Regions from separate parts of the Christensenella sp. genome, predicted to be linked through region 2. Evidence: riboswitches for the same ligand, from Rfam matches in the RefSeq annotation. Region 2 holds a riboswitch; the other holds the start of a gene.
The links. A riboswitch is a leader RNA that binds a small molecule or an ion and turns the genes downstream of it on or off. The one in region 2 is predicted to bind cobalamin.

Region 1 (15,928 bases), on a different contig from region 2:
ATCGGATGCATGTCAATACGCCCCGCAACATCGCCCTGCGCGTCATTGCGTACCGGCATATATTCACCAGTCAAACGTTTTGCATCTGCCAACCCGAACAACGAAAACTGAACCATGATTTCCCACCGTACTTTCTTACATATAAGCGCTTTTGATTTCACCGCTGTTTTAATAATCTATCACAAAGCCTGCCGGATTTCAATATCATTTTTCTCCAATTTTTCAAAACAAAAACGCCCCTTCAAACGAAAGGCCGTTCTTATGCGGTTTTTCTGTTATTGATTTTTTTCTTGGTTTTTTTCCTGTCCTTCTTCCCCGTTATGCGAGAAAAAATCCTCCGCGGGCATGGGCTTTGCAAAATAATATCCCTGCACGCTGTCACACCCCGCGTCGCGCAGGAAATCAACATGATCCACAGTCTCAACGCCTTCCGCTACGGTACGTATCCCAAGCTCGTTCGCCATCTTTATGATATTTCGTATCACAGTGTTAGCGCGCTCTTTATCATTGCTGTCTGCAAAAAAAGCACGGTCTATCTTGATCACGTCCACAACAAGGTCTTTTAGCAGGCCAAGCGACGAATATCCGGAGCCAAAGTCGTCCATAGACAGCGTGAACCCTTCTTTATGCAGGGCGACAAGTACTTTTTTCAATACAGACTCATTCCCTACGATCGCTGTCTCCGTAAGCTCGATCTCCAAATACTTTTTAGGCACGCCATACTCGTTCGCAATGCGGGACAAGTCCTCCACAAACTCCGGATTCGACAGATGCAGCCGCGAAAAATTCACAGATATAGGAATCAATTTTTCCCCTTTTTCCATCCATCCCTTAAGGATCGCACACACCTGCGTGAACATATACAGATCGAGCTTTACAACAAAGCCGTTCTGTTCAAATACAGGAATGAACTCTATCGGATCGACTACCGTCCCATCAGGCTTCCGCCAGCGCGCAAGCGCTTCTGCCCCTACCAGTTTTTCATCGTTTAGTCGGTATTTGGGTTGCAGATAAACACGGAATTCTCCCCGCTGCATCGCTTCTTCCATCGTGGATTCGATCTCCTGCGTACGGATCGCTTTCGCCTTCAGTTTTTCATCATAGTTGACCTGTTCCCTGCCGTCAGGATTTTTACGCGCCAGATTGTGCGCATAATTCACCTTCTCAAAAATATCCTCAATATCCGTTTGTTCCGGCCCAATCATATAACGCCCTACGGAAAAGCGCAAGTTGTGTCCTGTCAGTCTGCTGACATTCTTCTTAAATGTCTGGAGGTCGTCGTCCGTATTGCGCCGTGCCTCATCCGGCCCGTCGTACGCCTTTAACAGAGCGAACTCGTCGTCATTGAGGTGCGCGTAAGTATCTGTTTCCGGATTGACAAAAAGACCTACCGCTTCCGCCACCCCGCGCAATACACGGTTTCCTTCTTCGAACCCGTAAAGCTCGTTGATCAGGTTGAACCCGCGAACGTCAAGTTTCACCATATTGTAGGTGGCGCTTTTATTTTGCTCCAGAAGCTCCTGTGCGTCTTTCTTAAATTTATTGAGATTTCCAAGTCCTGTAAGCGGGTCGATATACGCCATTTCCCACAAACGGCGTTTGTTTTCCTTCTGGCTAAGGACGATATAAATGATGCTCGCGATCATCACACCGATGATAAACAGCATGATCACCATGATCTGCGTACTGTACTGTTCGATAAACAGGATAAGCGGCGAAGTCTGCTGCTGCGCAGAGGTGTTTTCCAGAAGCAGCGAATTGAACTGTGTTTCCGAAATCGACGGGATGCTTTTGTTCAAAATGCCGATCAAGATCGGATCGGTATCCTTGCGCAACGCGAAGGAAAATTCGTCTGAAAGCGTTGTAACAGTCGAAATCATAAGTGACGCATACCGTTTGTGTATCGCATCTGTTGCCGCATACAGGTTTTCCATCGTAAAATCTGCCGCACCCGCTTCGATCGCCTGATAGCAGTCCTCCACATTGTCGTAGTAGACAATTTTGTTGTCCGGATAATAGGATTGCGCATATTCCTGATGCGGCACATAGATGGACGGCAGCGCAAAAACATCGTCAGGCGCAATGGCCGTTGTTGCACCCACGATCACGATCGGGGATTTTAAAAACGTATCGGAAAGCGAAATGTTTCGGTTGCGCGCCTCGTCCGGATTATTGTCATAACTAAGCAGCATATCCACTTCGCCATCGCCTACCATGTCGATCGCTTTATCATAGGCATAACCACCTACAAAATCAAAGGCGAGACCTGTTTTTTCCGCAATCAGTCCCAACACATCCACATTGATGCCTTGCGGTTTTCCGTCAGCATCAATGCTTTCAAACGGCGCCCACGCTTCATCACATACAAAGCGGATAGGCGGAGCCGTTTTGATATACTCGATCTCCCTGGCCGTCAGCAAGAGTTGTCCCGTATTTCCACCGAAATGTTCCTGATAGAGCGCGTCGTCAAAACTGGGTTTATCGATCTTTATTTGCTCAAGCGCCTCGTCTATTTTCCCAATCAACTGCGTGTTGGTCTTTGCCGTCATCATATAAAAAGACGCAGGCGCAAATTGCGCGACCGGTTTTTCTTCCTGCGCATTGCGCTGGTTATTGACAACGATCGCATCCACTTCTCCCGCGTGCAGTGCATCCTGCAAAGACTCGATATCCGGATATAAGACCTCCGTTACAGCAAAGCCATGTTCCTGCTCATACTTGCGAAATTCATCATTTCTTCCATTCGCCGCCATGAATCCCACTTTGATTCCGTTAAATGCGGCATAATCATTATAAGTCAGTGCTTCGTTGTCGCTTAACGCATACATACGCCCAAAGCTCGTGCCCGTCGGATAGGATGCAAAAGCAAACTTTGCTTCCCTCTCTGGCGTTTTCAACGCATAATCAAGCAGGTCGATCTCGCCCGCTTCCAGCCGTTTTAGGCATTCGTCCCATGTACCGTACACATATTCAAATGTCAGTCCGGAATATTTCGATAATTCGTCTAGATAATCAAAGCCATATCCCACGTTCTGCCCGTTTGCATCTTTGCCATAAAATCCGTCAAGCGCAAAAACACCCACCCGCACTATATTTCCTTCCGACGCGTTCCCTACGCACGGCACAGCAAAAAGCAGCAGGCAGATACACAAGACTACACTGATTATTTTATGCAAACGCATATTTTTTGAAGCAGGACATTTCACACTAAGTACTCTCCCCATCGACCGTTCGCCCGAACCACAAAAAACACGATACCATTTCATTTGCAGACCATCGTATAACATTAATTCCTTTATTAATTTGTATACCATATATTGATAGGAATGACAACTCGATTTTTTGCTTTCATACAGCCTCAAAGCACATTTTTCCGATAGGTATCAGAATTTTAAAACAAAAGTCGATGCAGTAAAAATTTACTGCTTTTCTATCGATCCACCTGCTTTTCTCTGTGGCTTTTCCGAAAGCTTAGCAACGAGCCTCCAAAGAGCACTGCCAGAATGAGGCAACCCCAGAATTTAGCGACGTGCATTGCCGAAACAAGCGCCGCGGAGTGTGTCACGTTTTCAGTCAGTGTGAAAAACGTAGCCGTCGGCATCTGGTAATATTGAAAGATGATCAGAACCATCACCGCGACAATAAACTGGTAAGAAATACTGCCGATGTCCTGCAATGTAAACTTACTGATCAGTCGCCTGTCATAAGGGATACTCTGCGTATCATAATACTTCCTGTCAAGCCACGAGCTCGTCCCGCTGAAGAAGAAGCTGACCAGAAATATGCTGACAGGAAAAAACAGCGGTGTCATCAGCAGGATCAGGCTTATGCACACCCCGGTCATCTGCACCACAAAAGGCGACGTTTTTTTGAACAATTGCTGTACCTTAGAGGAAAAGGCCATAGCCGCCCCCATCCCCAATACAAAGGGAATATATACATAAGCGGTCGCAGCATTGATCCCATAAAGCGCACCGATATAGAACGATCCAAATATAAAGAGGAAGTTGCCGCACATTCCGTTTGTAAGCGACACCATATTGAGCCACAACGGGAGCTTCCTGCGTTTTCTGCACAGGAAGACGACCAGCATAGCGATCAGGAACGCTACAGAAAACCAAAAAGTGACTGCGTCAAGCTGCTGTGCGTCAAGCGTCCGGCGTGCAATACGCAGCACTGCCAGTAATGCAAAAAAAACGATAAAGATAGCCGCGCCCTTAAAAGATACGGTCGTATCTTTTAAATGGATCAAACGGAATTTGTATTCCGGGTCGCGGGATGTGGAGTACAGCGCCATCGCAAAAAGTGCAACATACAAAAGCATCACGGCAAAGGTCTGTATCGTGCCCGGCAGTGCCATCAGTGCAAGAAGGAATACGACCACAAATGCCAGCGGAAAAAGATTCTTTTTCTTTTTTTCGGCAGTGCCTACCTCCTTCTTTTCATCATGCCTATGAAAATTGATCGTCGTAAAAATCGGTTTGACAAATGCGGTGCTCAGGCCAAGAAAGATCGCCGAAACCATAAAGAGCGGAAAATAAAGCGTACCCATTACACCAAACAGCGCGCCAATGAAACCCAGTATGAACGAGAACATCAATGCGGAATAACTGCCCGCGCCCGTTTTGATACTACGCAACAAAAACACGCCCGTCATACGGAGTGTATAGAATATCACCAAAGGAAGAATCGTTTCTAAATTTGTTCCGTCGATCAGCTTGAGGAACAACAAATAGGGAATAGCGATCAGCGAACTGTTCAGCAACGCTGCCGATGATCCTGTGATCGTCCGAAAAAACGTTTTTACTTTTTCGATGGGAATCCCCTCCTCATAAAAGTCTAATCAGCATATAAACACAAAGTGGTGCTCCCAATCATTTTTATTGTATTCCTTGATCGTCTGTATCATATCGATTTTATTTCTGCAGCCCAAATTTTATTTTGATCCGTCTAAGCTTTTTGCCCCACGGCACAAGGATTAGCACCAAAAACACCACCGTAGAGACACAATGCGACAGGTTGAAGGGAATGCCCGCAAGATAAGCCGCCAGCGCGCCCTGCCACGTGATCGGCGAGACAAAACCGACGACATACCATGAATCCATGATAAAGCCAAACAAAAATGCCGATACCGCGCCATAAATATAAATCAAGCTATCTTTTTTAAAGAACCCCTTCTCATTGAGCAGCCCCGCAAAAAAGCCGACCATGCCCCACGCGTACATTTGCCACGGCGTCCATGCCCCCTGTCCAAAAAACAGATTAGACGCAAGTGCGGCGAGAGCGCCGGTCAAAAAGCCGCTCTGCCGACCAAAGCACACCGCCGTAACGATCACGACTGCGGAAACAGGTGTAAAATTCGGAAACGGCGCAAAAACGATCCGTCCCACGACAGCGACTGCCGCCAGTACCGCGATGGGCATCATATCCCGCGGTCGTGGCTTTTTCAGCTCATACCGCAAAAAGAACGGCAGCAGCGCGCAAATTGCAACAACAATACTGAGTAGCGCAGCATTTTCTGCCTCAAACAGCGCACATAGCAGCAGTACGACCGGTACCGTGATCAAAGAAACGGGTTCTATCCATTTGAGCACCTTATACATACCAAAGCACATCCTTAGTCGTGACGCAGTCCGGCAATATCCCGCGTGTCATACGGTTAATTGCCGTCGTATAAAAATTGTTTCCCCCAAAAAACGCCTTGCCTTCGTCAGTACACACCACATCCCCGCCAAACAACATGGAACACCTGTCCGCATACGCCGCGGCAAATTCCAGATCATGCGTCACGATCACAACGGCAACGCCCTCCGCCGCCATGTGCCTTAAGCTATGCGCCAGTTCTTCCTTTGCAAATGCGTCTATCCCCTTCGTCGGTTCGTCTAAGAAAAATACGTTTGGCTGCAAAAGCAATAGCTTTGCGATTGCCGCCTTCTGCAATTCCCCGCCGCTCAGGTCGTATGGATGCTTGTCTAAAAAACGGGACAAACCGAATGTCTGTGTCATATCTTCCATATCCTGTTTTGTGTATCCAAACGCCTTCGCGTTTTCCATAAGATCGGCATACAGCGTGTCATACACAAACATCGTTTTAGGGTTTTGCATAAGCAGAGACATCCTTGTGCCGTCCGCACAGCGCACCTTTCCCCTTGCGGGTTTCAACAAGCCGGAAAGCACGCCCAGCATTGTGCTTTTGCCGCTTCCGTTACCCCCCAAAATACAATGTGTTTCTCCCTGCCTGATATTGATGCTGAGTCCCTTCAATACAAAGTCATTTTTCCTGTCATAGCGAAACCAGATATCCCTTGCACTGACCGCCGTTTGTTTTAATGGTTTTTTTCTCTCTTGTGCAGCACTGTGATGCAGCTTTTTTTGATGTATATCCAAAAATGCCCGCCCCTCTTTTACGCTGAGCGGAAGGTTTGCCGTCGCTTCTAGCGCGGCGGCAAGGCGCGCTGCCGCGGGGAGCGCAGGAACGAACGTTTCTTCCCTCTCGCTCATACACCATGCTGCAAACTCCTGTGGCGCTCCGAAAAACTTTTTCTCCGCTTCGCATAAATAAAGTACGTGATCCGCTATAGAAAGTATGTCCTCCAGTCTGTGTTCGGACAGGATGACCGTCTTCCCGAGCTCCTCATTCACGCGCTTTAGTGTCTGCAAAAATTCCTTTGCCGCGATCGGGTCAAGCTGCGCGGTCGGCTCGTCTAATATGATCACATCCGGCTGCATCGCCATGACCGCCGCCAGATTGAGTATCTGCTTTTGTCCGCCCGAAAGCTCGTTTACGCTCTTTTCAAACCATGCCTCAATGCCAAAAAAGTGCGCCGTTTCCGCGACGCGCCTGCGGATCACGCCAGTCGCTATCCCCATGTTTTCCAGCCCGAACGCAAGCTCGTGCCACACCGTGTCCGTCACGATCTGGTTTTCCGGATTTTGCATCACAAAACCGATCATTGCAGCCGACTCTGCGGGCAGCATATCGTCCGTCGTTCTTCCGTCAACTAAAATACGTCCTGTTTTCTCTCCATATGGTGCGATCTCCTTTTTCAGACAACGCAAAAGCGTCGTTTTGCCGCAGCCTGAACGTCCGCACACCAATACAAAAGAACCTTTTTCCACTGAAAACGTAATATCTTTCAGGGCATATTCCTTTTCTTTCGGATAGCGAAACAAAAGCCCGTCTACTTTGATCTTTTCCATGCAAGCCGCTCCTTCCCCTCCAGGATCAACGGATAAAAAAGCAGGATACCATACGGGATATAGACCCATATGTTCGCTTCAAGCCCCTTCAAATAGGGGTAATACACAAATGCGCCGCCGAACGCGACAATAAGACAGATACTCAGCGCGGCAAGTATGACGAGTACCGTAAGCGAGACAACATCATGCCTGCCCATTCTAAAAACAGAAAACGTTGTCCGATTCTTTGCGCCATATCCGCGCGCGCGCATGGAATCTGCCGTCTCTATGCTGTCCTCCATGCTCCATCCCATCAGCACTGTAGCGGTGCGCACACCATTTTTGAAACGCTGTCCCTTTTTGTCCTGCCGCATATTCATGCCCTCCTGTGCGTCCATCACGCACCGCGCCTTATATGTCGTCTGCGGAATGAGTTTTAGGGTCATGGACACCATCAACGCCGTCGTGGGAAGCGCTTTGCCGAACAGATACAGGAATTTGTCGTTTGTCATCAGTACGGCATAGCACGAAAACCAGACAAACACATTGAGCAACATAAGCCCCGCACACAGCCCGTAAACAAACGCTTCCAGCGTGACCGGTTCATCAAACAAATAAAAAAGCACGGTAAGCCCGCGATGATTAAAAAGCGGATTTACTATGGCGACAATCGCGAACATGATCAGCAGAAATTTAAGCGAAGAAAAGTATTTACGCGCCCCTCTCAAATAGACCGCGTAAATACTTCCTGCCGCAAATGAAATCAAAAGATAGACCGGCTGCATACTCAGCATCGTGCATACAAGCGCCGCCGCCAGATACAAAAAGATCACACCCGGATGATAGATCGTAAAAATATGCCGCATCTGCTACGCTCCAATGTCCGCTCCCATATCACAGGTATAGCGCCATTTGATGCTGTCACCGTCTGAAAGCGTATATTTGTTGCATCCAATACCGGGATAGTCGCCGTTGACGCTGTACATCCATCCGCTCTGCGAGCCGCAGTCTCCTTCGCTAAGAGAATTGATGGACGAGATATAACTTTTGCCGCTGAACGTGATCCCCGTCGCCTTGAGCGCGTCGTATACCGTCGCACCCGGATCGAGCGTTACCTTTTTACCGCCCAAAATCGTTCCTCCCGATGAAACCGCATTGACAAGATCAGGGTTTCCGCTTAGAGCTGTGGCACAATCAATAGAGATCGTGCACGTGATCGTCTTGGGCGGCGGCGTTTCCGGTGTTTTTGCGGGCGCAGGCGCACTGGTAGCGCCGTTTTCCGCATGATCGCCTGTCCCACCTTGCGTGACAGGCGATTCAGCCGTTTTCCCTTTTGCAGATACAGATGCGCTTGCCGCAGGCGGTTCTCCCGTTTCCTGCGCGCTTCCTCCTGCAGATGGCGGCGCTGTCACCTCGGACGAAGGGCTTACAGACGTACTTGCTGTTACCGTCGGCTGCACCGACTCTGTGACTGCCACATCCGTCACGCTGCCGGTTTCCGGCTGCTCAGCCGGCGCACAGCCTGCCAGCAGGCCGATACATAACAGGCCTGCCAGCAATATACTCCATATTTTTTTCATGATATTACCTCTCTTTGCGCCGCCTACGGCTAACGATGAATGTTCCTGCCGCAACAAAGGCCGACACAACCAGCAGGATGACATAGCCGTTCATATCTCGCGCATCTCCCGTCTTGGGCGCTGTCGTCTTAGAGGTCGCTCCTGCATTCACCGTTGTGCCTGTCGTGCTGCTTTCTGCTTTTTCCGCCAACGCGTACAGGCTGAAATGATCCGTTTCGAAGCAAGCCATATTTCCTTCTACTGTTACTGTATATTCCACGCGCGTTCCATTCGCGTTGATGCGGTATACGACAAGCCTTGTTTTGTCAAATCCGTCCGGGATCGGGATCCCGATACGCACTTTGCCGTTGGGTTGTATCATATTGCCGTCGATGTCCGACAAGCTGATTTCAAACAGTACGAATTTCTTCACGTCTTTTCCAAGCATCGTTTGCGTGAGCTGGAAGCCCGATCCGGATTCGATCTTTTCGGCTTTTACCGTTGTTCCCTGCGGAACTGTTGTCGTCTCCGTATCAATGGTGATTCCAGTGTTCTTATCCGTATCCGCAACGGGTTTCATCCATTCCTGAAGTGTGCCGGGAACACTGTAAACGTTGTACCCCGCAGCGCTCAGCCTGCTGTACGCGATCAGAGCGCGAAATCCCTGCTCTGTCGCGAGCGCATCTGCAGAAACATTGTCCGTATACCCGAAGCGGTTATCCTGCGTCACAAAGCCCATCAGGTTCTGGTACACACTGTTGCCGTTCTTCACAAACCTGCCATCCGTATTCGCGTCGATGCCGAGCGAGGTCAACGCAATCACGACCATTGCCGCGTCGTTGCTGTTTTCCGAACCATAGTAGACATAGCCGCCGTTTTCCGACTGCGTCTGTGATAAATAATCGAGGGCTCCTGTGATCGCGCCGGATACTTTCGCCTGTACCCTATAAGGCGCGAGCGCCGATATGACGATCGCCGTCATGCTTGCTTCAGATTCGCCCGGCATGTAAGACCAGCCGCCGTCCGCGTTTTTATTGGCAAGCAAATATTCGATTGCCTTCTCACGCGTATTGACCGTGCCGGAAGGCAGCGTATAGTTGCCCGCATCGTACGCCAACAATGCAAAAGCCTGTGCGTTCACTGTGTCAAGCCGTGTCTCAGGTAATTTCGCGAGAATATCCACATACTGCTGCGCGTTCATGCCCAGCGCCGTCATCATCATTACAAGACGCTCATGATCCGTCGCATTGTTTGCGCGGACGTGCGCGATCGATTCCTTGATGAAACTTGCTTTTGCGGCCTCCGAAGCAAACACCTTATCCGCGCCCGCATATACGCCCATATCAAACGCCGCCCAGACAGACGCCGCATCCTCATGGGGCACATTCGTATATCCCCCTGCGATCGTACGCATCACATCATTTGTAGGCGCGTTGCTTCTTGCACCCTGTAGCTCCACAGCAACGGGCTGCGCGACCGTTTCGCCGCCCTGCGTAAAGAGCAGCACGACCTGTTCCTCCACTGTGCCAAACGAGGTGTTTTTGCGCGCCAGTTTATACCTGCCGAGCGGCTGTGCTGCACTGGTCACATAGTTGTTTTCCCCCGCCTCGCGGTACAGCACCTCAATGTCCCCGTCCGGCGTTACGCCTGATTTCAGTTTCGCCACAAGCGAGGTAATATCCGTGTCTTCTTCCACCGTATTGGGGATCGTCACGCGGCTTTCATACTTTGCCGCTTCCTGCCTAAGCGCCGTCTTATCTGCTTCTTCCTTTGCCTGTGCCGCCAGCATTTCCTGCAATTTTGCAGCAGCCTACTCCTTGGTGAGCGCTGTTTTTGCAGCAGCGGCGTCCGTTGCTTCGTGCGTGCCGCCGATATAGTTTCCCAGCCCTTTGACCTTTGTTCCAAGACTCGTTTCGCTGTTGCCGTAGCAATCCTTCAGTGTCAAAAGCTTATCATGATACGACCAGACCGTACCGTCGAACGTGCCCGCGAAACCACCGTTGTAGCTCCATCCCGGCGTAAGCGTGCCTGTGCTCACGCACTCCTTTAGCGTACCCGACGCCGAACCTACAAAGCCGCCGAAATAGTAACCGTAGCCGTCCTCTATCGCCACGACGTTGCCCGTTGCATAACAGCGCTCCGCCGACGTTCCCATGCCAATGCTGCCCGCAAAACCGCCCGTGGTATATCCGCCGACGATGTTGCCTGTCGCATGGCTCTTATAAATGTTGGCATATCCAAAGTTGCTGCCCACAAAGCCGCCTGTAGAGTTGCCGCCGAACACGTTGCCCGTTGCTTCGCACTGCGAGATGTTCCCCTTGTTCCATCCGACAAAGCCGCCCACGTGTCCGGATTCCGTATTGTCCGCGCCGCCTGTGCTTGCCGTTACTTCTACGCCGGACGAACAACCATCAATCGCGCTGAACGCCGATTTCCCGTCTTTGCTTCCTCCGTCATTGATCCCCACAAGGCCGCCTGCGTCCGTCTGCTTGATCACAGATATTCCGGTCGCGTTGAGCGTACCGGATACATGACAGTTCCCGATCAGGTTTGCTGTACCGTTTGCGATGTTCACGCGCGCAACACCGACCAACACGCCGATCCTGCTTCCTCCCTGTACACATGCGTTTTCTACCGTCAGGTTCAGGATAGATGCGCCTTCAATCACGCCGAACAGGCCGATATTCTGGCTGCCCACGCTCTTTTCGATCTTCAAATTTTTTATACGATACCCGTCGCCTTCAAATACACCGCTGAACGGAACCGTTTCACTACCGATCGGCGAAGCGGTAACACCCGCAAGGTCGATATTTGCCGTCAGCTTATAATTCTTTGCCCAGTCTGCCGCCGGATTTGCGCTGTTCATGAGTGCAACCAGTTGATCTGTGGTGCCGATATTTTCGTACTGCACCGGAACGGGCGCAGTCATATCCGCCCATGTAGGCGCTTTGTACCCGTTGGCTGGCGTGCCCTCGTACCAGAGGATCTTGTCCCCTGCTTTGATCTGCGCGGCAGACACACCGACCGGGGACTGTTTATCGTTGATGGTAAACATCCAGCCATCCGGCGCTTCCAGCGTTTTACCATTGATCGTTTTGATAAATGTACCTGTGGAGCTTTGCTCCGCCGTATACGTCATCTGTCCTGCTGTCTGCGCCGCCCGCATGACCTGCTCTGCCGTAATGTTTTCTCCTTCGGCTTTGACAGTAAAGGGTTCCTCCGATTTTACAAACTGATATTTTGTAGCATCCCACGCAGCAACCAATATTTGTACACTGATCGACTCCGCTACAGGGGCATCCGCCGCAGGCGCTGCATTCGCCAGATAAGGATAGCCGTTATTGACGATCTTATCGCCCGTACCCGCGTCAACTTTCCACGCGTTGCCCAGCGCGGAAGCAAAAGCCGTTCCTTTCATTTCCGATGTTGTTTTACCTGTTGCCGCAACCGTCACGACCTCCGTACCCGGCTTCAATTTGCCGGAATTGTAGTATCCGTTTACTATGGAGCCGACCGTTGCAAACGAGAATCCCTTCCCGCCCACAAGTACACCACCCGTACCCGCGGAAGCATTCACATCAACAGCGGCGTAAACGTTCGTAAGCACCGCAGGGTCTGACAGCATGCCCGCGAAACCGCCCAGTTCGTTGTTGCCTGTGACCGACCCCGTCGTATAACAGTCAGTGATCGTTCCGTCTTCCACGCCGCCGACAAAGCCGCCAGCCCACTTATAGCCGGAAACACTTGCGGAGGCAAAGCTTTCGCTCACGGTTCCCGTATTTCTGCCGATCAGACCGCCTGCCATCGTACCCGTGCTCTGGTATGTCACGCTGCCGCCCGAAACACCCGATTGCATGACCGTTCCTTCATTATTGCCGACCAGACCGCCAACACGGTTGTTATACTTGGATACGACTGTCGATCCGTTTGAAAAGCACTTTTCTATTGTGCCTTTGTTGTTGGATACAAGTGCCGCCGGATAGTGCATACTGCTGCTGATCGCATCCTCTATCGTCGCATTCTCAAGCGTCAGCTTGCGTATCACGCTGTCTGTGCCCACGTAACCAAACAGTGCCTCTCCCGCGATGGAAAGATTCTTTACGGTATGCCCGTTGCCGTCGAAAATACCTGTGAATGCTTTTTCACCTGCCATGCCGTTATTGTATTTTCCGATCACCTTGCCCACCTGAGCTGTCATATCAATATCGTTTGCCAGCTTATAATTTTTCGTCAGGTCTGCTGACGTATCAGAAAGCGCAAGCAGTTCATCCGGCGTAGAGATCAGAATAAAGCCCTGATCGTCCTTTTTCACAAACTGGTAGGCCGTGCTCCTTGTGGAAGCTTGTCCGTCAACATAGCTGTCGCTGCCCGACATCGCCTGTACCGTGAAGGAATACTCTCCCGTTTCTGTGATGATCGTCTTGAAATCCTTGGATGTATCCGTGATGTTTGTGTACGTGCCGACCAGAGTATCTGTATTTTTATAAAGTACTACCGTGTACGAATGTGCGCCGGGTACCGTGTTCCACGATGCAAGTGCTTCCGTCCATGTAAGACCGGACGGCTGCGCAAGCTCTGTCGGCTCTGAAGATCCGCCGCTGTTTGCGGGCGCCTGTACATTGATAAGATATGGATATCCGTTGTTGTGATCCGCATCAGCCGTCCACACAGACCCCAATGTAGCGGCAAGCGCTTTTAATTCATCCTCAGTTTTTGCCAGAAAATAGGCTCCCTGACCTTTCTCCGTCCCGTTTCCACTAATGGAGACCGTGGACAGATAAAACGACTTCGAAACATAACTGCTCATAAAAAAGCCATCGCCGAAGAATTTGCCAAAAGCGTTATTCGCACCTGTAGAAACAACAGGCGTGAGCGTATAGCATGCCGTGTATTTTGCGCTGTCCTCAGAACCGACAAAGCCGCCGACATATTTTGCGCCCGTAACGCTTCCCGCCGAAAAACAGTTTTCCATCGTTCCGCTATATCCAAATCCAACAAAGCCGCCGACCTGTTCGCTCTGCGAGGTGACCTCTGTCGTCGTATAACATTCGCTGATTTTCCCGGGAGCATAACAATAGCCAACAAAGCCTCCAACCCCTTTTCCTTTGCCGGCGACGCTCTGCGAGGCGCTTCCCTTAGCTACGAAGCATTGCGAAACATTACCCTTGCTGTATCCTGCAAAGCCGCCGACATATCCCATCGTCTGGGTAGATGCGGAGGATACCGTGGTGTTTTTCACAGCGCAGCCCTGTACCGTCCCTGCGTTATAGCCGATCATACCGCCGACGTACTGATCTCCGGAAATGCTGCTGTTTGCAAGCGTTATATTCTTGAGAGTGCCGCTATTATATCCAAACAGACCCGCGTAATTTAAGTCAAATGCAATCTCTAAATTGCTGATCGTCTGTCCGTTTCCATCGAATGTACCCGAAAAGGGCGTCGAGCTGTTGCCAATCGGCTGCGCCGCAAGGCCGTTCATATCAATGGGTACTGACACTTTCAGATTTTTATCCCAATAAGAAGCATCATTCATTACCGTCAGCAGGTCGTCCGCCGAAGCGATCAGCGTATCCTCGCCCTCCGTTGCGAGTGACAGTGTGCTTGTACCCGCGTCATCCTCCACCGCTATGACCGCCACATTGGCCGACGGAGAAGCAGATGCCGAGGCCTCCGGCTGTACGGACTGCGTCGCCGGTGGAGTAGGCGATACCTGCGCCTCCGGACTTCCCGACGATTCCGGCGATGCGGTATCTTCCGGTTTTTTCGTCCCCTGCGGCGCGTCTGCTGCAGATGTTTCAGACGCGGCAGGCATATCCGCCGCCATGGACGTTCCCGCAATGCTGAATATCATCACGAACGCCAATAATACCGCCAAAATTCTCTTTTTACTGTTCATTCTTCTTCTCCTTCTTTGCTTTCAGCCCCACCGCGCGCAACGCGGTCGGCCAATTTTTAAATTTTAGACAAATAAAAAACTGTGGCGAATCCAATTCACCACAGCCGTATTCCTGCGTATAAGAAAATTTCCACAGTGATTCCTGTGGTCATCATCCCATTTTCTCTTTTTGTAGGTCTTCTGACTTACGCATACAAAATCTTACGATTTTACGTACTATGTTCTGCCTTCCCAGTTTCCCAGTGACTGATTTTCATCAACGAACACCGGCCTCAGCGCTTACAGCGGCGGATTCCGTTCGGGATTTACACCCGATTCCCTTGTTCATCTCTGCGGACCAAGTACGCCGCAGAGCCACAAAAATGTCTTATTTAATTATTTACATCATACCATATCCACTTTTACTTATACAGGTAAAATTTTCTCTTTTTTGTAATTTTCATTATTTCCCAATGACTGCCGCTTTCGCAACCACCGCCGCGGTTGCTGCATCTGCTGTGTAATAATCAGCACCAATCTGGCGTGCAAAGCTTTCGTTTACCGGTGCGCCACCCACCATGACAATATATTTATCCCGTAGGTTCCGTTCCTTTAACTGATCGATACACAACTGCATCTTGGGCATCGTTGTCGTCAGCAGCGCAGACATACAGATCACATCAGCATTTACTTCCTCCGCCTTATCGATGAAGGCCGCCGGATCGACATCCACGCCCACATCATAAATATCGAACCCCGCGCCTTTAAGCATCATGACTACAAGATTTTTCCCAATGTCATGCAAGTCGCCCTGCACTGTTCCCACAACCGCGTCAAGCGCCTGCTCGACCAGCGCCTTTACATCCTTTGCCCTTCCTTTTTGTAAAAATTCGGATATTTCCTGAATCAACGCCATCTCAATATTCCTCCGCTCCCCGCTGCTTTTGTCTCCGCAGCCTCTTTTATATGTATTCTACCAATGCCGCAGGGTATGTTATGGTAAATATTTCAGGATCTTTGTACTTTTACACCTGCTTTATATCCTTCTTCCAAACGATCTGTGTCCGTACATGCAAAAAGAAAACAAAGCATAATACAGAAAACCAGAAGAAAAAAGGTCTTTTTTCGCATAATGATCTCCAATCATAAAAATTACCAAAGACAAGCTAGAAAAAAATTCATCGGGATTTTTTACAATTACTTAACAAAGAAAGTCATCTTTAAATATGAATTCTAAAAGCAATTCCCATGCAAGTCAATTCTGGTATTTAAGTGTGTTCTTGAACACAATGACACAACGCATAAAAAAGAACAG
Region 2 (15,928 bases):
CTTCGTCCACCTTGTTTTCCACATAGATGTTTTCATTTTCGAGCGCCGGATATTCCTTTAAATAGGTATTATAATCCGCGCTGTCTTTTGTCACAAGCGTATAATTTGCCTGTACCAGTTCCTTTTGGCCGTCCTCCATGAACGCCTGCAGGGTATTCATTGTCCCCTCGCTCACCGCTTTTGGCGCCGCGCTTTCGATTCCGCCCTGTTGTATGCCGGTATCTACGATCTTCGACATATAATTAGGAAGCGATAGGTCACAGTACGCCTGCCCGAAGAGCAATATGACCGCCGCCACTATGAGCGCGGCATAAGGCTTCAAATATTTCAATATGCGCCTCATAAGTTCCCTCTTTCCTCTCTCTTTATTAAAATAAAAACTTTTCAATTTACCTATGATACCGCGGTTGCATAATAATGTCAATATGTTTTTAAAAAACATTGACACGGTTGCATAATTATGATAAGTTCAGTAGTAAAGTGCTATAGAAGGAAGTATCGTCATGGCTGAAAGAAATACCAAAGCAAGAATCAAACAGATCGGGCTGAACCTGTTTCGGGAGCGGGGTTTTGAGGATGTCACCATCAACGAAATCTGCGAAGCAAGCGGGGTCAATAAACATACCTTCTATTATTATTTCAAGTCCAAGGACGATCTTTTAGACGACTTCCACGAGATGAATTACGACATCAACACCGAATACTTTATGCAGATACTCAACGCCGAAAATTTCGTAGAACAATTATGGTTTTCTTATAAACCGTTCTTTGAGCATCTTAACCACTCCGGCACAGAGATCGCACGCCAGCTTTTCATTAAAAACTTGAACCGCGACGTTGGTACGTTCCGCATCGACGAACGCCGGGACGCTTCGCTAAAATTACAACAGGATATTATTGAAAAAGCGCAGGAAGCAGGCGAAATGCGTAATTCGTCCGACCCTAAAATGCTGCTTTCCCTCATGCACCAGTCGCTGATGAGCACGGCGTTTGCATGGGTCATGTCGGGCGGCAAATTCCAGTTCGATGAGGCGGCGCGCGCAGAAATGGAAGTTTTGCTCGACGTGAAACCCGCGCTGCGAAAAGCGGAGCACGTAGACCTTGACGCGATCTGGCGCGACTGGGAGCACAACCGCAAAAACATGCGCGAGATGCACAGGCATTGCCATCCGCCGCGTCGCGAGACCCCAAAAGGAGAATGATTTTATGGATATCACAGCCATCTATTTCAGCCCTACGGGCGGAACAAAACAATATGTGCAAAAAATTGCCGGGGCGCTTGGGGAAACATACGCCAGCCTCGACCTTTCTGATCGCGAGACCCGTCTGCGCGAGCATACTTTTTCAAAAGACGACCTCGTTGTGATCGGCGTGCCTGTATATTACGGCAGGGTGGTGCAGATCGATAACGGGCTGCTTAAACGCCTGCACGGCGACGGTACGCGCGCCATCCTTGTCGCGGTGTATGGTAACCGCGCATTCGACGACGCGCTGTTAGAGCTTTCAGATTTATGCGCCAAGCAGGATTTTGTTACGGCGGCGGCATTTACAGGCATTGCGCAGCACACGTTTTCTGAGAAGATCGCAACAGGCAGGCCGAATGCGGACGATCTTTTGGAGGCGGAGCGCTTTGCACAGGCATGCAAGGACAAGCTTTCTGCCGGTGGCGACGTCAGAGGCCCTGTACTGCCGGGCAACCATCCCTACCGCCCGTATGGCAGCGTGCCCTTCGCGCCCAGGGGAGATAACTCGTGCACAAGCTGCGGCGTATGTGCAAAGATCTGTCCGGCAGGAGCGATCGATCCGACAGAACTCAAAAAAACGGACACAAAAAAATGTATCCGCTGCTTTGCCTGCATCAAGGTTTGCCCGGTCGGCGTGCGCAAGGTCACGAGTCCTGTATACCGCATCGCGGTCAAAAAGTTAGAGGACAACCTGACGAAGCTCGACCGCCAGTGCGAGAGCTTCCTATAGAGGGCGTTATAGCGTGCCGAATCCGGCGGAGTCACGTCGGTGTTTGCAGGAGCGAGTTTTTGCGAAGCAAAACCCGAGCGAGTTGCGAACAGCCGTGACGACTGGCGGTAACAAGAAGACGGTGAGCCATCCAAGACTGCGGTAAGCTCCGTCGATAGGAAGCATGGCAGGCGCGGTCTTCGTTCAATCTGGTACGCCCCTAGCGGCGTTTTTTTATTTGCAGCACATCGTAGGGCTTACCCGCAAGCTCTGCCGCCTCGCCCACAGCTTCCACAAACCAGCTCGCTTCGTTGGCGACAATGACCACGGCGTGATCCGCCTCCAAAAGGGCGCACTCCGGCGGAACCAGTACCTTCATTGTATTATAATGCTCGATTTCTATTTCATCGTCTGTAAATAATAGGATTTTCATCAAATGTAACCTCCCTTTGAATTCATAATAAATGATATTTGCATTCATTCTTCACATTCGAATGATAAATACAGTTACAATAGATATAAAGTGAATTCATAAGGAAACCGGATATAGAAATGAGCGGAAAACACCTTGTGCAAATGACATCCAAAACTATGGGATCAACTTATACCCTAAGATTGTCACGCGAATTGCTCGACAAGCTTCATTATGTTGCGAGCTACGATGGGCGTTCCGCCAATATGGAGATCGTCCAACTAATTAAAGAGCACGTCGCGGAATTTGAGGCAAAGCACGGCAAAATCAATGACTGATCCACATAAAACGCCGCTTGCGGCGTTTTTTAATGTTTTCTTTTTATGAAATAGTTATTGACTTTTCTTTTTATTAGCAATACAATATCTATGGGTTAATTAAATTTAACTACACAGTATATTGTGTCTTGCAGGTGATCCTCATGGGATCACAATTGGGAAGACGGGTGCAATTCCCGCGCGGTCCCGCCGCTGTAAGAGCGTAGCTGCACGCAAAGTGCCACTGGGGGTAACACTTTGGGAAGGCGTGTGCGGCGTTATCATGCTCGAGCCAGAAGACCAGCCTGCAACGGTTACTCAAATACTGCCACGGAGTATGGCAAAGGAGTCAAGCGCTCTTTGTCCGGGCGTTTTTTTATTCTTACGCTTTATCCGCACTCATCATACATCCGCACTCATCATACACAAGGAGAAAGAATCATGATCACACAACTCAAAAAAAGAGACGGAAGCACACAGGCTTTCCAAAAAGAAAAAATTACATGGGCAATCTTCAAGGCCGTTACCGCAGTAGGCGGCGACGATTTTGATACCGCGCAAAAAATCAGCGACGACGTTGTCGATCTTGCGAACCTGCAATTAAAATCTGACACTGCCGACGTTGAGCAGATACAGGATCTTGTGGAAAAAGTCCTCATTGAGGGCGGACACGCAAAGACGGCCAAGGCCTACATCCTCTACCGCGAAAAACGCCGTGCCGCAAGGGAATCAAACGCCCTTATCGGCGCGACGATCGATATGTTCTCCGATTACCTGGACGACAAAGACTGGCAGATCAAGGAAAACGCCAACACGCAAAAATCCATCAACGGCATGAACAACTATGTGCGCGAAACGTTCACCAAGCAATACTGGCTGCACGAAATCTATCCGCAGGAGGTGCGCGAGGCGCATACAGGCGGCGATTTCCACATCCACGACCTTGGCTTTTTCGGCCCCTATTGCGCGGGCTGGGATTTGAAGCAGCTTTTGATGGACGGGTTCGGCGGCGTTCCGGGCAAGGTAGAATCTTCCCCCGCGAACCACCTGCGTTCCTTCCTTGGGCAAGTCGTGAATTCCACATTCACCACGCAGGGCGAGACAGCAGGCGCACAGGCGTGGTCTTCCATCGACACCTATTGCGCGCCGTTCATCCGTTACGACAATATGACCAAAAAAGAAGTCAAACAGGCGCTGCAGGAGTTCATTTTTAACATCAACGTGCCTACGCGCGTGGGCTTCCAATGCCCGTTTTCCAACCTGACGTTCGATATCGTCGTGCCGCGCACCTTAAAGGACGAGGCTGTGATCACGGGCGGCAAGGTGCGCAGGGAAACATACGGAGACTTCCAGAAGGAAATGGATTTGTTCAACGAATGCTTCTGCGAGGTCATGCTGGAGGGCGATTCCAAGGGACGCGTTTTCACCTTCCCTATCCCCACCATCAACGTAACGAACGAATTTGACTGGGACAGCCCGGTGGTCAACAAATTTATGGAGATCACCTGCAAATACGGCATCCCTTATTTTTCAAACTATATCAATTCTGACTTAAGCCCGGAGGATGCGCTTTCCATGTGCTGCCGTCTGCGACTCGATACAAAGGAGCTTAGGAAGCGCGGCGGCGGCCTGTTCGGTTCCAACCCCATGACAGGCTCGATCGGCGTTGTGACCATCAATTTGCCGCGCATCGGCTATCTCGCCAAATCCGAGGGAGAATTTAAGGCCAGACTTTGGCAGCTTGTGATGACGGCGAAAAACAGCCTCGAGATCAAGCGTAAGATCATCGAAGACCAGACAGACAAAAGGCTTTATCCGTTCTCTGCACATTACCTGCGTAACATCAAAATGCGCACCGACCAGTATTGGTTCAACCACTTCAATACGATCGGCGTACTGGGTATGAACGAAGCGCTTTTGAATTTCTTTGGCGACGGCACAGACCTGACCACGGAAAAAGGACAGGAATTTGCCGTATCCATCATGAATTATCTGCGCGACCTGATGACGCAGATACAGGAGGAAACAGGCCATTTCTACAACCTTGAGGCAACACCCGCAGAGGGTACGAGCTACCGCTTAGCGGAGCTTGATAAAAAGAAATATCCTGAAATCATTTGCGCAGGAGACGAAAAGGTTCCTTATTATACGAACTCCACGCAGCTGCCCGTCGGTTTTACGGACGATATCTTTGAGACGATGGACTTGCAGGACGAGTTGCAAAGTCTTTATACGGGCGGTACGGTTTTGCACCTTTACATGGGCGAGCGCATTTCCGACGTAGAGGTCGCCAAAAAACTGATCCGTAAAATCTTTACAAATTACAAGCTGCCGTATATTTCCTTAACGCCCACCTTCTCTATTTGCCAGGAGCACGGATATCTTGACGGCGAGCAGTTTTCCTGCCCTGAATGCGGCAGCGATACGGAGGTATGGAGCCGCGTGGTCGGTTACCTGCGTCCGGTGCAGAACTTCCACAAGGGCAAAAAGATGGAATACGACGAGCGCATCAAATACACGGTCAAGGAAAAGAGTCTGTGAACATTGCCGGGCTACTGAAAACGGCAACCATCGATTTTCCCCACCGGCTGGCGGCAGTTGTCTTTACGGCAGGGTGCAATTACGATTGCGGCTTTTGCCACAACCGCGGGCTGCTCACGACGACGGATTTCATGGACAATGACGAGGTCATGGCATTCTTAAAAAAGCGCGCAGGACTGCTTGACGGTATCGTGCTTTCAGGCGGCGAGCCTACGCTGCAAAAGGATATCGTACCTTTTGCGGAAGGTCTCAAAGAGCTTGGATACGACGTGAAGCTAGATACCAACGGCAGCTCTCCCCCTGTGGTGCGCACGCTGCTCGACCGTAAGCTCGTTGATTATGTCGCGATGGACTACAAGGCGCCCTTTGCGCGTTATGCTGAAATCTGTCGCGGACAGGGCGACAGCGCTCCCGTACTTGAAACGCTCGATATATTGTTTGAGTCGAACATCGAGTGGGAGCTGCGCACAACGGTGATCCCGCAGCTTAAGCCCGCCGACCTGCAAACGATGGCGGATGAGGTCGATACGCTTCCCGCTTATGCGCTGCAGCTTTACCGGCCTGTTGGCATCGAGAAGCTGCGTATCTATACGCCAAACGAGATCGACTCCTTCGCCAAAGAATTATCAAAAAGTCAACCAAACATCTTTTCCAGATGTTAAACAAAAGAACCCCCCTGGTCATCGACCAGGGGGGTTCTTTTTACTTATTCAGGTGGTTACTCTTTTGCCGCAACCATTTTCTTGCTGATTTTCTTTTTGCTACCACCAAGACTGTTTACAAGAACCGCCACATACAGCACGATACCTGTTACGATCTGCTGGAAGAAGGAATCGATGCCCATCATCTGCATCCCGTTGGTGAGGATCATCAGGATCAGCGTACCGATCACGACTCCGAGGATCGTGCCCTCGCCGCCCTTGATGTTGACGCCGCCCAGTATAACGGCTGCAATGACGGAAAACTCCATGCCTACGCCGATGGTCGGGTCGGCAGAGCCGAGGCGCCCTACCTGCCACATACCAGAGAACGCAGCGATCGCGCCGCTCAGGATGAAGAAGATCATACGCATCTTAAATACGTTGATACCTGCGTAATATGCAGCACTGTCGTTGCCGCCGATCGCGATCGCATACTTCCCAAGAAGCGTTTTCTTCTCAAGGAAAATAAACAATAGGATCACAGCGACCACAATGAACAGCGCCAGCGGGATACCGTCAAAGAATTTCATCGAGTTCCACGCCGTGATCGGCTTTACGAGCTCGTCACTGATCGGGATCGCGTTACACACCACGAGCGCCATACCCGCCGTGATGATCCACGTGGCAAGCGTCGCCATGATCGCCGGTATTTTCAGCTTTTCCATGATGACCGTATTAAGCACGCCGATGCCTGCGCCAAACACCATAATGATCGGGATCGCGAGCCACGGATTCACGCCCCAGATGCACAGGTAGCCGTAGAACATCGCCGAAAGCCCCATGATACCGCCGATTGACAAGTCGATCGCTCCGCTTGCGATGACGAACATCATCGAGCAGGCAAGCAACAGGTTAGGCAGGCTTTGGCGAACCATGTTCATCATATTGCGCATGCTGATAAATTTATCATTCTGCGAGAAAAAGAACACGCATAATGCGATCAAAATGATCAAAAGGACAATATTTTGTTTTGAAGATCTTCCTAATTTACTCATTGTTCTTCCTCCCTCCTCAAACCTTGATCCGGTTGCGAATGATATTGTTCATCAAAATCGCAAGGATCAGTACCACGCCGCGCACCACGTTCTGGATATATTCCGTCATGCCCTGCATGTTCATAATATTTCCCAGCACAGCGATAAACAATGCACCGATCAGCATACCCAGCACCGTGCCACGTCCGCCGTTGATGTCCGTACCGCCCAAAACCGCCACGATGATACAGTCGGATTCCAGACTGGGGAAGATACCGCTGTCGGCAGCAGCAAGACGCGAAGTCAGCACTACGCCGGCAAACGCCGCCATCATTCCCGAACCCATAAATACTCTTGAAATGACTTTTTTGTCGTTAATGCCCGAAAGCTTTGCATTCGTGATGTTAGAACCGACCGCATATACCTTGCTTCCGAACGTTGTTTTGCCCTGGATGATCATAAAGATGACGACAGCGATGAGCGCATATACCATAGGCATCGGAACGCCGCCGATCGTCTGACCGATGATGCCGATATCCTGCGGCAGGTTGAACACCACTGCGCCGCCTGCGCCAATAAGCGCCACGCCACGGCAGATGTAGCTGAACGCAAGGGAGATGATGAATGACGGCAGCTTGAACTTCGCAATGGAATATCCACTTAAAAATCCGAAGCCCCCGCCGATCAATACCGCAAGCACCGCCGCGACCAGCACAGGCACGCCTGCAATGGTCATTAGGCCGAACAGCACGGCGCCCATTGCGCCCACACCGCCAACCGACAGGTCAAGGTTTCCTGAAATAAGCACCAGCGTGACCGCCGCACCAACCATAATGATGCTGGACGAGTTCACAAAAATGTTCAATATATTTGTATAGCCGAAGAACAGATCGGGCTGTAATATAAAACCAATAATACACGCTACCACAAAGATCAGGAAGATCGTAAGGTTTTGTACGCCGTCAGAGGTCATTTTCAGGCCTTTTTTCTGCGTCAGCGTTTTCTCTTTATTCATGATCCGTACCTCCTCCCGTAACGATATGCATGATTTCTTGTGTTTTGAGTGTTTCGTCGTTGTTCATGATGGCTTTTACCTCACCGTCAAACAGCAGCACAATGCGGTCACACAGGCCGAGTATCTCCGGCAGTTCGCTGGAAAAAACGATAGCCGAGCAGCCGTCTTTTACCATCTGGCGGATGATATGGTATATCTCCTGCTTTGCACCTACGTCAACGCCCCTTGTCGGCTCGTCGAGCAACAGCACCTTCGGGTCTGCGTTCAAGCACTTTGCCAAAACGACCTTCTGCTGGTTACCGCCGGAAAGATAAGCAACGGACTGGTTTTCGTTACGGCAGGCAATGCCGATGGAGTCGATGTACTTTCTGGCGACCTCAGCCTGCTTTGCCTTGTTGAGCATGCCGTTTTTGGAAACCGTGTGATAGTTCATCATCGGCGTATTGGATGCAATGGAAAGCGCGGTTGCGATTCCCTGCGTCCGGCGCTCCTCCGGCACAAGGGCGATCCCCTTTGCAAGCGCCTTGCCCGGCGTTTTCAAATCCGCTTTTTCGCCGTCCACAAGCACTTCACCAATATACGGATCCGCTCCGTAAAGCGCCCGCGCGATTTCTGTCTTGCCCGCGCCGATTAGGCCGTAAAAGCCCAATATCTCGCCTTTATAAAGATCAAAGTTGATGTTTTTCAGCTTGTCCGTCGTAATCCCGTTTACTTCGATCGCTTTTTTGCTTTTATCCACAGCATTGGGAACATAATCCTCCATGATGACCTTGCCGATCATCAGCTGGATCAGATCGCTGCGGTCTGCAACCTCGCTGCGCGGCTTTGTTTCGATGTGCTTGCCGTCGCGCAGTACCGTGATATAGTCTGCAAGCTCCATGATCTCTTCCAGACGGTGCGAAATGTATATAATCGTAATCCCCTGTTTTTTCAGATCGGCTATGATCTCAAACAGGCGGTTGACCTCTTCTTCTGTCAAAGCCGCGGTCGGCTCGTCCATGATGATAACGTCCGAATCCATCGCAAGCGCTTTTGCCATCTCAACGACCTGGCGTTTCGCAACGCTCAACTCCTCGATATACTGCTTGGGCTCGATTGATGCGTCGATCCTGCGCAGTACGTCAAAAACCTTTTGGTTGGAACTTTTTTTGATGATACCGAATTTTGTCTCCTCAAGGCCGAGACAGATATTTTCTTCCACCCGTAGCTTCTCAACGACGTTAAGCTCCTGGAACAGGCATCCGATGCCGCTTTTCATTGCATCCTTTGTGCTTGTGGGGCTGAACTCTTTTCCATTATATAGAATCGTGCCGGAGGTTTTGGGATGCGCGCCCGTCAATATTTTGATCAACGTAGACTTCCCCGCACCATTTTCACCAACCAGACAATGGCATGAACCTTTTACAATGTTAAAACTAACGTCGTCAAGCGCCTTGACACCGGTGAAATGTTTTGAAATGTTTTTTATTTCCAAAATATGCTCAGGCATTTGAACCTCCATTTCTGATGTTTACCGCCAGGCGGTAAATGTTTAACTTTTTGCAGGCAGGGGAAACCCCTGCCCGCAATCTGTTTCATTCTTTGGTTTCGCGTAACTTACGCTACTTTGTTGTCTCCAAACGTACCAACCAGATCCAGTTCCTTTTCAGGCATATACTGTGTGTTGTACCAATCCTGCATAGATTTCACAGAATCTTTGTAGTAGTTGAAGTACGTATCCGGTACTTTTTCTTCTACATATACGTCGTTGTCCATTTCGCCGTTGATCAGCTTCATGATCATGTCGACCTGCGCATAAGCAAATGTCTGCGGCTGCATGCCGAGGCAATACTTGAGCGAAGACGTCGGATCAGCGATCTTGTTGAGCTCGCCGTCGGAAGCGTCTGTCGAAGCGATGATCTCTGTCTGCGGAACGCCGTCTACAGCTTTGCCGCGGCCAGCAGCTTCATATGCCGCCAAAGCGCCAAGACCGTTGGAAACGTTGTCGCCATAAACGACATTTACATCCGGGTACTTTGTGATCGCGTCAGAAGTTACCTTCGTTGCTTTCTCAAGGTCTCCGCCTGCATGCTCCCAGTAAGTAGCGCCTGTGAGCGTTTCGCCAGCTGTGTTCTTAAAGCCTCTGTCATCTGTCGGCAGATAGTCAACAACTGTCTTTACGCCAGCCAGGAACGGGCCGCTGCGGTTGTCAAAGCAGAACGCGATGTCTGTCCAGCTTACAAGACCTACCTGAACTTCTTTGTCAGGATACAGCTCGATCCACTGTTTCGCCATATCAGCGCCCATCTGGGAAGCAACTTCCGCCTCGTCGATCGCAAGGAACGGAACCTTCTTGCCCTTTGCCGCAACATTGTATGTCATGATGTTGATGTCAGCATCGCGTACTTCGTTGATGATCTCATCAACGCCGTCTTCCGTTACCGGATGCAGGATGATGCCGTCAACGCCTTTGCTGATGAATGTCTCAACCGCAGCAATCTCTTTGTTGAGGTCGCTGTCCGGATCGATGACTTCGTATGTAGCGCCATACTTTTCATCTGCATAGATCTTTGCCCATTTTGCATCGTTACCGTGAACGTCATGCTTTAACGTGATCGGCACCTTACCGATTACAACGTCTGTCTTTGCAGCACCACCCTCTGCAGATTCCTCGGCGCCTTCGGACGCTGCCGGAGCTGCCGCAGATTCAGACGCTGCCGGAGCCGCGGACTCAGATGCTGCCGGCGGAGCCGTGCAAGCGATCAGGGCTACTGCTACGAGCATAATCGCGATAACGATAGCAACCAATTTTGTACTCTTTTTCATTTTCTTTATTCCTCCTTTTTTATTTATATTAATACCGTGTTATGCGGTATTTATCGGGTGATCAGCCGGCGACCGCCGCAACTCTTTCCATCAGAGCATTAAGCCGTCCCTTATCCATATAATAGACCGCACTGCCGTCAGAAAGCCCCATAAAATAGGTGCTGTCGTCACGCGGCAGAAGTGCCAGTGTCAGTTCCTGTCCGTTTGTAAGCGTGGTCTTCATGTTCGCCACCGCCTGCATATCCTTTGCCCCCGCATCGTCCCTGCCATCCGCAAGAAGCAATACATATTTATAGTAGATGCCTACGAAATCCTCATAATCGATCATTCTGCCATTTACCGACGCGGTCTGCATGGCACTGTTTACCGCAAAGAGATATTGTTTTCCGCCGATATTCATTTCGATCGAACTGATATCGTCTATATTCGCCTTGAGCGGCGATATAAACAACAGGCTTTGTGCGTTAAGCTGCGAAAAATCGATATCTGCCGTATACAGCATTGCGACGTCGTCCTCGCTGCCCGTACGGACAAAGGTCGCGGCGCCGGATTTGTTCCCAAATTCCAACGTCTGCTGGTTTCCGCTTGCGTCCACCAAGATCAGTGCGTCCTTTGCGTCGCTTAGGCCCATGTCGCTTTCTGTGACCTGTGCCATATCCGGGAATCCCGCAATCGTCCACCCCCTGAGCATTTCAAGGATCTCGTTGGTCACGATGCTCCTCGCCGGTGCTTCGTACGGATAATTGAGATACCAGCTCGTCCCGTCTGATATGAGACTCACGCTTAGCTCTCCATCCTTATAGTAGGCGACCTGCCGCAAATTTGCGCCGTCCACCGTGAACACATTTTTATCCCTGTAGGCTGTGAGGCTCCCGTCGAACTGCGCCACATTCGCCGAAGGCGTGAGCGCCACGACATTGCTGTCCTGATCCTTGACGTAAGCGCTGCTACTGCTTATTGTAGGCCTCCCTACCAAAAAGCTGTATTCCGCGCCCCCGCTTGTCCTTACCGTTACGTTTGCCGTTGGCTGCTCGAACCCATAAAGGCCGATCTCCTGATCGAGCACGCGCGAAATCGTGAAATGATTGAGCGCGTCCAGCATCAGCTTCATTTTTTCATCGTTCGTGCGGTACTGCTGCCCGTTTTCCGAAACGATCCATTTTCCGTCGACGAGATCGAATGTATATGTTCCATACCCGTTCGTGATTTCAATATGCTCTGCCTGCTGCCCGTCTAGGGAAAACAGCTTGCCGGATAATGCAGGATCGTTCGAATTGCTGACCACCGCATATACGGCGATCAAAGCAGCAAGCACGATGACCAGTATGATTAACTTTTTATGCTTTTTCAGCATTCCCCGTCCTCCCCGGCCGTCGCTTCGCTATTTGTTCTTCTTCATGCGCCATACGAATATCGCGCCTACGAACATCACGAGCGGCATCACCACACAGCAGATGATCATCAGCTTTACAAAATCCGCGCCGCGCACCACCATGCTATTGGAGTTGATAACCTTTCCGGCGATCATCGCGGAGTCGCGTCCGCCATTTAACCAGTCAACACTATTAATGAACAGGTTACTGTTTCCCTGCATTTCAAGGTTTCCGTCTGTCATAAAATTGGAATCCCCGATGACCACCATACGCGGCCCGTTTTGTTCCACCGCGTACGCTAAGTTGATGGGCCCCTGTACGTCTTTTTCTGTCATGCCGTTTTCCGCAATGGATACATCCGTGCGCATCCACGAGGAGGGCGACGATTGCAGCAGCGGCGTCAGCTTGACGTCGTCCGCATGCTCAACTTCCGTCAGTCCACGTACAAGCGGCAGCACCACATATTTCTGGTCGTTTATCATTTGCTCTGTGATGGCGTGTTCGCCATACCGCGGGATCAGGTACATGTTGCTCGTCGTCAGGTAGTACGACTGATCCTCCTCGAACACAAAGTTGTTTGCAATATCAATGCCGTACGAACGCGTGATCTCGCCGAAGTTTTTCAGCTTGTCCGTATTGGTGCTGAGTGTCGGATCCACGCTCAGCAGGAACTTTCCGCCCGCTTCAAGGTATGTGCGCAACGCCGCTGCTTCTTCGTCAGATAAGTCTTCCGCGGGGGAAACCGCGATCACCATCGAAGCATCCTCGGGCACGCTTCCTTTTTCCAGCAGCGAAAGCGTATCTACTGCGTACGCGTCCCGCTCCAGCAGGGCTACCGCTTTTGCGGTGTCCGTGCCTGTTTTCAGCTCGTCATGCCCTTGTAAAAAGTATATCTTTGGTAGCGTTTCCGCTGTCACATAGCGGATCGCGCCCGTGATCTCGCTCTCGCCGTAAAACTGGTTGCCCGTTTCGCCCGACGCAAACAGCTCTGTCGGGGCGATCACCTTATACCGTCCGTTGCCGTTGACGATGATCGTGCCGTTGGGTACGGCCTTCACATCTCCAAGCTCATAGCCTGCAAGCATGCCGGGGTTTTTATCCACATCCAGAAATTCTACTTGAATGTTGGGAGAAATCTTCTCGTACTCTTTCAAGAGCGCGCTTACCATGGCATCCTGATTGCTGTCCGAATAAACCGCTCCGATCTTTACCGTGTCCGTAAGGCCGTCCGTAACGTTTTTTGTTTCTTCGCTTAACACAAACAGCTTCTGTCCTGTCATATCGTATGTCCACGGCACGCGGTATGCAAGCTGTACGCCGAATACGACGATCAGCGCCACCACCACAATCCATATGATGGAGGTGACCATAAATTTCTTCTTTTTTGCCGCAATAACTGATTGTTCTTTCTTCATCTCTGCCTCCCCCTCAGTTAAACCGGCGTTTTTCCATGCTCTTGATGGTCAGCAGCACGAAAACGATCGTCAGCCCGATGTAATAGCAGATCGGCCCCAAACTCAATATACCGAGTGTGAACTGGTCGTATTGCACTGTGATCGCGATCGCGGAAAGCATAGGCGTCAGCACGGGGATCGTCATCGACTTCGTGAACGAGGCCAGCAAAACCATGAAAAACAAAAGCCCGAAAGAAGCGATCGCCGCCGTGATCTGGTTTTCTACCATCGAGGAGATGAACAGGCATACCGAGCTCATCGCCATACCGAGCAGGAAAAAGCCCAGATACGAGGCCGCAAGCGCCCCAAAATTTGGGTCGCCGTATGCCGCGATAATGCCCACATAGACCAGCGTCGCCAACAGCGCGATGCCAAACAGCGTCAGCGCGGCAAAGAATTTGCCCAGCACGATATCCGTCATCTTGAGCTTGGACGTTACCAGCACCATTTCCGTACCCGCCTGCCGTTCTTCCGCGAACAGCTTCATTGTGAGCACCGGAAAGATAATAAAAGCAAAATTTTTCAGCAGGTCGAATGTGCCCGCCATATCCCCGTTGCCCCCGAGGAGGTTGTAGATCGTGAACATGATGCCCGACAGGATGAGGAACACGCCGAGGAAGATGTAACCAAAAGGCGTTGTGAAATAGACTGCCATCTCTTTCTTGTACAGATACTTCATCACTGCGCCTCCTTTCCCTTACGTGCATCCACCGCAGTCAGGTTGAGGAACACCTGCTCGAGTGTCAATTGCATATTTTTCATTTCAAGGATCGCCATATTTTCCTGCGCCAGCGCGAAGAAAATACGTTTGCGGAGCGCAGGGCTGTCCTGCTCTGAGATGTGGAACCAGCTTCCCTGTCCAGCGCCCTCTGCCGGCGCAAAGCACGATTCGTCCATCACGCCCGCAAGCACCCGTTTCGCTTCGGCTTGTTCTGCATCCACCAGCAGCAGGAATCCGTTTTTGCCCTGCTCCAGCTTTTCCATCTGGTCGACGGCCACAACGCGTCCTTCGTTTAAAATCACTACCTTTTCGCATACCATGTCGATCTCCGACAGGATATGCGTGCTGAATATGATCGTATGGTTTTTGCCAAGCTCGATCATCAGCTTTCTGAAATCGGCGATCTGCCGCGGGTCGAGCCCTACCGTCGGCTCGTCCAAAATCAGTATTTCCGGCATACCCATCAGCGCCCCGGCAAGGCCTACGCGCTGGCGGTATCCTTTGGAAAGATGCGCGATCACACGTTCTTTTACGTGTGCGACCTGCGCGATGTCCATCACTTCTTCAATACGGGATGCGCGTTCTTCCTTTGCGATCCCTTTGATCTCTGCCATAAATTTCAAGTATTCAGCAACTTCCATTTCCAGATAAAGCGGCGGAAGCTCGGGCAAAAAACCGATCTTGGCAGCGGCTTCGCGCGGATTTTCCACCACGTCGATGCCATCTACCAATATCGTTCCGTTTGTGGGCATCAGGTAACCCGCGATCATTTTCATGATCGTGGTCTTACCTGCGCCGTTCGGCCCGAGCAGGCCGACGATCTCACCCTTATTGATTTTGAAGCTGACATTCTCTACCGCTGTCTTTTCGCCGTATTTTCTTGTCAGGTTGCTGATTTCAATCATATTGTCTCCCGCAGCAGCTTCCTTTACAGACAGAGCTCAAACATCTCGCGGATCACGGCCTCGTTATAGCCGTATTCCTCTTCCTCGCCCCATGCCCGTGCCGTCGCAAGCGCGTCCGGCGTCATTTTGTCGATCGCGTCCGGATCGGTGATCCCCGCTTCGCTGAGCGTCACCGGTGCGCCGATTTTCTTAAACCATGCCTCGATCGCCGCGATACCCGCGCAAGCCGCGATCATATCGTCTTCGTCGCGCACGCCGAATACCTCGCGTGCAAACTGCGCATATTTCGCCGTTCTTTCCTTCAGATAATACCGCATTGTCGCTAAGATCGTTACCGACATCGCAGCGCCGTGCGGCGTGTCGTAAAAATTTGACAGCGAGTGACCCAGAATATGAATGTTGGAGTTCGGCAGTCCGAATCCGCAATCATAGAACCCGCACCATGCGTAAGACGCCTGCCACATCATGATCGCCCGTGCGTCTTTGTCTTTGGGGTCTTTTAACAGCCTGTCCATACATTCCATAATGGAACGGATGCCGCCTTCGCAGAAATGGTCCTGATATGGCGCAAACGCGAGCTGGTGTCCCAAATAGTGCTCCAAAAGGTGCGATACGATATCCGCCGCCGAATACGCCGTCTGGCGGATCGGGATCGTGTAGGTGAGTTCAGGGTCTAAGATACATACGCGTGGCTTCATGATCGCGCTTACAAAGCCGTCCTTGCGGCGCAGCGTTTCGTTTGTGATAACAGCCGTAC

Region 1: another riboswitch for cobalamin. It lies ahead of VB081_RS13095 (GLUG motif-containing protein); the one in region 2 lies ahead of VB081_RS08385 (ribonucleoside triphosphate reductase).

Annotation. Positions count from the first base shown of each region.
Region 1 covers NZ_JAYFPU010000326.1:7,623-23,550, forward strand. The annotation lists gene VB081_RS13055 (hypothetical protein) at 1-116, opposite strand, end outside; gene VB081_RS13060 (EAL domain-containing protein) at 276-3,089, opposite strand; gene VB081_RS13065 (hypothetical protein) at 3,431-4,765, opposite strand; gene VB081_RS13070 (ECF transporter S component) at 4,917-5,603, opposite strand; gene VB081_RS13075 (ABC transporter ATP-binding protein) at 5,596-7,200, opposite strand; gene VB081_RS13080 (energy-coupling factor transporter transmembrane component T family protein) at 7,182-8,045, opposite strand; gene VB081_RS13085 (DUF4430 domain-containing protein) at 8,049-8,759, opposite strand; gene VB081_RS13090 (prenyltransferase/squalene oxidase repeat-containing protein) at 8,764-10,536, opposite strand; gene VB081_RS13095 (GLUG motif-containing protein) at 10,549-14,634, opposite strand; cobalamin riboswitch at 14,788-15,010, opposite strand; gene VB081_RS13100 (cobalamin-dependent protein) at 15,077-15,529, opposite strand.
Region 2 covers NZ_JAYFPU010000206.1:1,253-17,180, forward strand. The annotation lists partial or broken gene VB081_RS08360 (ABC transporter permease) at 1-343, opposite strand, end outside; gene VB081_RS08365 (TetR/AcrR family transcriptional regulator) at 504-1,202, shown strand; gene VB081_RS08370 (4Fe-4S binding protein) at 1,207-1,974, shown strand; gene VB081_RS08375 (hypothetical protein) at 2,174-2,386, opposite strand; gene VB081_RS08380 (Arc family DNA-binding protein) at 2,545-2,703, shown strand; cobalamin riboswitch at 2,819-3,005, shown strand; gene VB081_RS08385 (ribonucleoside triphosphate reductase) at 3,124-5,223, shown strand; gene VB081_RS08390 (anaerobic ribonucleoside-triphosphate reductase activating protein) at 5,220-5,885, shown strand; gene VB081_RS08395 (ABC transporter permease) at 5,942-6,919, opposite strand; gene VB081_RS08400 (ABC transporter permease) at 6,936-7,913, opposite strand; gene VB081_RS08405 (sugar ABC transporter ATP-binding protein) at 7,906-9,402, opposite strand; gene VB081_RS08410 (sugar ABC transporter substrate-binding protein) at 9,510-10,718, opposite strand; gene VB081_RS08415 (DUF4340 domain-containing protein) at 10,780-12,072, opposite strand; gene VB081_RS08420 (GldG family protein) at 12,100-13,506, opposite strand; gene VB081_RS08425 (ABC transporter permease) at 13,520-14,224, opposite strand; gene VB081_RS08430 (ABC transporter ATP-binding protein) at 14,224-15,171, opposite strand; gene VB081_RS08435 (iron-containing alcohol dehydrogenase) at 15,195-15,928, opposite strand, start outside.